2 regions of the Thermoanaerobacterium thermosulfurigenes genome follow, and region 2 is predicted to be linked to the other one. Evidence: riboswitches for the same ligand, from Rfam matches in the RefSeq annotation. Region 2 holds a riboswitch; the other holds the start of a gene.
What was found. A riboswitch is a leader RNA that binds a small molecule or an ion and turns the genes downstream of it on or off. The one in region 2 is predicted to bind cobalamin.
Positions count from the first base shown of each region.

Region 1: linked by a shared signal. The riboswitch ahead of HNR52_RS08525 (ABC transporter substrate-binding protein) and the one ahead of metE (5-methyltetrahydropteroyltriglutamate--homocysteine S-methyltransferase) in region 2 are both predicted to bind cobalamin.

Region 1 covers NZ_JBPODR010000020.1:2,046-5,476, reverse strand. The annotation lists gene HNR52_RS08530 (FecCD family ABC transporter permease) at 1-498, opposite strand, end outside; gene HNR52_RS08525 (ABC transporter substrate-binding protein) at 500-1,450, opposite strand; cobalamin riboswitch at 1,596-1,767, opposite strand; gene HNR52_RS08520 (hypothetical protein) at 2,190-2,828, opposite strand; gene HNR52_RS08515 (hypothetical protein) at 2,896-3,431, opposite strand, start outside.
Region 2 covers NZ_JBPODR010000045.1:4,521-7,951, reverse strand. The annotation lists gene metE (5-methyltetrahydropteroyltriglutamate--homocysteine S-methyltransferase) at 1-1,727, opposite strand, end outside; cobalamin riboswitch at 1,763-1,946, opposite strand; gene ytaF (sporulation membrane protein YtaF) at 2,285-2,884, shown strand; gene HNR52_RS11540 (polysaccharide deacetylase family protein) at 3,041-3,431, shown strand, end outside.

The DNA.
Region 1 (3,431 bases), on a different contig from region 2:
ATTTAAAAGCATCATGAGAGAAATAATAGATGACATAAAAGCACTGATGGCAATGCCTGCAAGAAGCATCGTCTGCATTTTAATGTAATGTCCTCTTTTGGATATGATGTATACTACGTAAATAGTCATGAGAGCAAACGCAAATGCAAAAAATTGAAGACCAAGAAGCCCAAACCCTAAAACGATAGCAATAGATGCTCCAAATGCAGCTCCTGATGATATGCCTAAAACATAAGGATCTGCCATAGGATTCTTCAAAAGTCCTTGAAAGAATGTACCTGCCACAGAAAGTCCCATCCCAGTGAAAGCAGCTTCAATAATCCTTGGGAATCTGAGATTCAACAATATCATCTTGTCTGTAGCATTGCCAACGCCAAAAATGACATCAATAATGCTTTTTAATGGCATTTTGACTGCACCCACTGATGCAGAAAACATCAAGGATGCAATCAAAACCATTGCAGAAATTATCAAATAAAAGCTTTTTCTCACTTTCAATTTATTTAAATGCCTCCGGATGCAAATCTTTTGCAATTTCTTCTAATCCTAAGACAATTCTATTAGATGGCTTAGTGACAATGTCATCGTTGGAGATTATAAATATTTTGCCATCTTTCGCCGCTTTTGTATCCTTATAACCTGCCATATTTTTTATTTCATTAGCGTTTGCAGCATGTGGTGATGTGATTATCACATCAGGATTTTTCTGTACTAGTTTCTCCATGCTGTACTGTGCCCATCCGTTTGCATCGCTGGCTACATTGTTTCCACCAGCCAATGTTATAAGCTCATCGATGAATGTTCCCTTGCCAGCCGTCCAGTTCCCATTTGTATCAACAACATAAAACACATTTACTTTCGGCAAATCCTTCACTTTATCATTGATCTCTTTAATTTTATCTTTCATGCTGCTTATTATTTCATTTCCCTTTTCTACATTGCCTGTTATCTCACCTAATATCTTTATTGAATCATATATCTGGTTTATGTTTTGCGCTTCTAATACCACCACTGGTATGCCTGATTTCTCGATAGTCTCCATCTGGTCCTTCCCAGAAAGATTTGATGCAAAAACTATATCAGGTTTCTGAGCCATTATAGCTTCAATATTAGGCCCTTCATATCCTCCAACTTTCGCAACACTTTTTACCTCCGGCGGATAATCGTCGTAATTAGTAACACCAACAACATTTTTGCCAGCGCCAATTGCGTAAATCAGCTCGGTCGTTGATGGAGATAATGATACGATCCTCTTAGGCTCCTTTTTTATCGTAACTTGCCTACCCATAAAATCAGTAATTTTCAATGGGAATGTAGCCTTAACTTCCGTCTTCACAGAATTAGCATTAGTAGATGCTTTTTCCTTTGTAGTTTGAGAACATGAAACAAGACTTAATGAAAGAACTGCTACTATGATGAAAACTACAATATTTTTAATCCACTTTTTCACTTAGATCTCTCCTTCCAATTTCTTAAAGATTTGAAAAATGCAAAACACATAAACATTAATCTAAAAAACTAAGGCATACCGAGAAGGTATGCCCCATATTTTCTAAAGCAAATATGTATCACATTACCAACCTCCCCTCCGAAGGTGTTTTTCTCATCTTAAGGCAGGTCTCCTGGCTTGCGATTCATCTTTAGCTCAACCTTCCCGGTTTCCCCAGTGGTTTTTTGAGCCTCATCATCGCTTACAGTAGCGGGGGCTGCAGCGGCTTCTCACCGCTTTTCCTATTAACCTTTCGGACCTTAAGACCATATTTAGTTTAACTATATTATATCTTTAATGCAAAATTGCGTCAATGAAAATAAACAGCCTTTTTTTGCAATAATTTGCCATGAATCTATCATCTCATCCTGTATAAATTTTTACTACTGTAATATCCAAAATCACAAACATGATGAATACCGCTAAAATAATTGAAATCAAAATAAATGCCTTTAAGATAAACTCCCTGTATTTTTTCATCCCACACTCTGCCTCCAATTTCTATAAAACAAATTATCTATATAACGAAAATTTCACAAGATTAATTTCCTCTCTGAATATATAGACAAATTTCTTCCTCATTTTGTTACAGTTTTTTAAAAATTTTTTTATATAAAAAAATAGCCCTAAGGGCCAATTATCAAATGAAATGTGTAGTATCAAAAAGCACACTGTTTTAATGAAGTTCAAAACGCAAATCCTAAGCAAGTTCGAAACTGTCATAGTAAAAGTACAATATACCTGATTTAGTATCCAAAAAGAATAGCTTATTAGTCGTATAGTTAGTTCTAAAAGAAGTTGAACCTTTGGACTTTGTATTTGTATATAAATAATAGTATCCATCCTTTTTCACTTTTGGAAATGGATATTTTCTCCCAAGCATTAAATTAGGTTGTGGTAGTGATTTTGCTAATGAGTACGGTATCACTGTGCCAAACTTCCATCCTTTTTCTTCTGCAGATTTTATGAAATCATCCATTTGGGTCTTATTGAACTTCATAACGATGTAACATAGCTCTTGGTCCCTATCGCCTGTATAGTTATTCTTCAGTATATCAACTGATCTTGGAATGTAAATGCCAGTTTGGGAGGCAACAAAATATTGTTGTCCAGAAAATATCTTAGAAAAAATCAGTATATACAATCCCAAAGTAAAAAGAATACCAACTATTATCCCCCACCATTTTATGAAATTCCTATTTCCAGATCGTCTCCATTTATAAAGCGAAAAGCCAAGCCAAACAAACATCAATACAGCTACATTAATAAGAAATATTTCATATATGTAAACCATGCGATTGCCTAAATCCCCTAAGTATAATTGCTTATATAGATTCATTGATATCACCTCACATCATATAGCGAATATAGTAGCTGTTCAAGAAAAATAGCCCCGTTGAGGGACATCAATACATTTTTATATCAAAATTTTGCAGCAATAAGTCTTCTTCCCCGCCGTCCCATTTTATTATCAATTTTATAGGCTTTTTGATTGAATCTAATATTTTCTGCCTTTCATCTGCATCTATTTGAGAAAGATTTGGTAGCCATGCAGATCTGCTAACATCAATACAATTATCTTTTTTCTTTGTATTTGGTGCATTTAAATCTATTCTCTGTTGAATTGGTGTTCCAAAATACACAAGTCCAGATATTATATAAGGCTCAAGCCCTTTGTCAAGAAATGCAACAATTTTAATGTTATTTAATTTTCCCTTACTAATGTTCTCAACTCTTATAGTATAATTTAGTGGAGTAAATTCATTTGAATCTTGTGTTTTTTGGATGTTTCCAGTAGAATCTAAACCATTCGTCTTTGTATTAGTATTTTTCCCAATCTCAATCGTTGTATTAATTTTAAAATGTTTGCTTTTCGTCTTATAATTTAAATTAGGTGCATCGTTTGTCTGATATAGATAAATCTGAAAATGACTTTTCTTAT
Region 2 (3,431 bases):
AATTCTAAATCTTCTCTCGGAAATGACCAATTTAAAATAGTAATTGGCCCAGTTAAAATTCCTTTTACAATTTTATCAGTTTGTTTTTGAGCAAACTTAATCCATTTGACTGTCATCGGTTCCTTTCGTTTTACATCTCCAAATATTATTGGAGGTTTTACACATCTTGTTCCATATGATTGTACCCACCCATTTTGTGTAAACAAAAATCCTTCTAATAATTGTCCGAAATACTCAACCATGTCGTTTCGTTCATATTCTCCATGAACAAGCACGTCAAGCCCTATTTTTTCTTGAAAATCAATTATTTCTTTTATTTTTTTCTGCAATTGTTGCTCATATTCAGTCTCCGTTATTTCTCCTTTCCTCCATAGCTGACGAATTCTTCTCACCTCAGATGTTTGAGGAAAAGAACCTATAGTAGTCGTTGGCAAAATAGGAAGCTTAAATTTTTCCTTTTGGACTAAAATGCGATTTTCAAATTTATCTTTTCGAATAAAATCTTCTTCATTTAAATTTTTAACATTTGAACGAATCTCAGCATCAAAACTTAATGAATCTGTTATTTTCCTCTTCAAAACCTGTTGATTAAATATATAAAGGTCATTCTTCTCAAAGTCATAATCAATACATAAACTCTTTAAATCCTTAAGTTCTTCCAGTTTTTCTTCTGCAAATGCCAAAAATTCTTTTATATTTTCTTCAATACTTTCTTCATTAAGAAGCGTATACGGAACATGCAGAAGTGAACAAGATGTACTGAGCCATATATTTTCCGGCATAACAAATTGTTCTAATATTCTTATCAATTCCATGCTTTTTTTATAATCATTTCGCCATATATTTTTCCCATTTACAATACCTGCTGATAAAATTTTATTGGAGGGGAAACCAGATCTTTTTATTAAATCAACATTTTTTATTCCTTCTACTAAATCTAAACCTAATCCATCAAAATCCAATTCTATCAACGTTTCATAAATATCTCTTACATCTCCAAAATACGTCTGAATTAATATTTTTGTATTTCTTTTTTTGGCCAATAACTTCTTGTAAGCTATTTTAAATAAATTAATGTCTTCTTGCGTTAAATCTGTTACCAATATAGGTTCATCTATTTGAATCCATTCAGTTCCTAATTCCTCAAATTTTTTTAAAATTTCTATATATGTATTTGTTAATTCAAATAAAATTTCTTCAAAAGTTCTCTTAGTGTTAAATCTTGCTAACTTTAAAAATGTAAACATACCTATTATAATAGGTCTTGTATTTATTCCCAATTCCTTTGCTTCTCTATATAAATCAAAAGGTTTTGTATCATTTAAAAAAAATTCAGTATCATCGTCTATTTCAGGAACTATATAATGATAATTTGTATTAAACCATTTTTTCATAGGTAAAGCTTTTACATCTTCTTCAATATCTTGATATCCTCTAGCCATAGCAAAATATGTATCAATAGGTAAAAGATCTAACTGCTTATACCTTTTAGGAATAACATTTAAAAGAAATGCCATATCCAACATGTTATCATAAAATGAAAAATCATTAGATGGAATATAGTCTATACCTTTTTCTTTTTGTACCAACCAATATTTTTTTCTCAATTGCTTAGATTCTGCAAAAAGTTTACTTAAACCAATTTCGCCTTTAAAATACTTTTCTACTACTTTCTTCAATTCGCGGTTTACTCCAATGCGTGGATAACCTACTATTGTTGTTTTCATTATTTTTCCTCCTTATCTCCATTCCCAAAGATTTGGTTTTATTTACACATAAGGCAGGTCTCCTGACTTATCTTCATCCTACTTGTTTCCCTTCCTATCATTTAGATAGTGGTATACGAAACGTTCGTCCAAAATACAGTAGTGGGTGCTGTTCAAGATTCTCACTTGATTCCCTATTATCTTCTTTTTTAAAGAAGCACCTTATATGCGAATTATCTTTTTCCATATCCTTATTGAAGATATGAATGACAACTATTTTAAAAACATTTATGTTTATTTTACTATTATGAAAATAATATGTCAAGAACGAATTTTCAAAATACAAAAACAGAAGATAAGTTATTTAATTGAACTAACTTATTTCTCTTTTTCTAACTCATTCTTTCAAAAAGATAGTGAAGTTTTATTTCTACATTTCATTGCTATTTCACACGATTTTTGACCTAAAAAAATTTTATTTAAGTCACAAATAGCAAAACTTTTTGATAAGCTTCACGTAACATAATTCTCAAATGAAGAATATAATATAAAGACATATTAAAATAGGGGGTTTTACTATGCATGTTATATCAAGTTTATTATTCTCAATATCAGCAAATATCGATAACTTTACTGTAGCCATAGCATATGGGATTAAAAAAATAAGAATTGGGATATTAAGTAATATTCTAATCGCTTTAGTATCTGGTATTGGTACATTTCTATCAATGTCTATAGGATTACTTATAAATAGATTTCTACCCACAAACATATCAAATATCGTTGGCAGTCTTATACTTATTATGCTAGGACTATGGTTTATTTTAGACTATTACAAGAAACGAAAAACATATACTTTTAACTTTAAAAATAACTACGAAATCCTGATTAATTCAAAAATCGCAGACACGGATAATTCAAAATATATAGATATGAAAGAATCTATTATCCTTGCTTTTGGTTTAACAATAAACAATTTAGGTTTGGGAATTGGAGCAAGCATTACAGGACTTAACATATATTTTACTACATTATTAACAATTATTTTCAGTTTATTATCCATTCTTTTAGGTTTTATGCTTGGCAATACTTACTTAGCCAAAATATTTGGCAATTATGCACCATTGGTCTCTGGAATTTTAATTGTCTTTTTAGGTATATACGAAATTTTTATTTAAATCGTTAAATTTTTATGATATGTAAAAAATCTCCCACCTATAAAAGATGGGCTATTTATTAAACATCTATCGAATATTTCTAAAAATTGATTTTTAGAGTAATTTGGTTTATGCTATAAGAGTAATCTTTTGTTTAGTATATCGGAGTGATAAATGATGACATTAATTAAGTCAAAAAAATCAGCTATCTTACTTTTTCTTATATTAGTAATAATAGGATTTACTTTTTTTTATGGCAAAAGCCTATTTTTCAAACATAATTCTGCAAACAATGTCAAATCTGTTAAAATTGTATCTAAGATAAAAGCTAAAAAAGCAAGCAAAAGTTATAATGAGCCGATAACAACTGCTGTTACTTCTACAGAGTATCCGATTAAAAGTAGTACAAGTAAAATTACATCTATAATATCATCAAACGCAATATCTGATAATGAAATATTATCGCTGGTAGACAGAAGCAACAGAAATGAACTATTTGAAAGCCCAATGCCTCTTAATACCCCTATATTCAGCAGTAACAAAAAAGCCAACAAATTACTGGCACTTA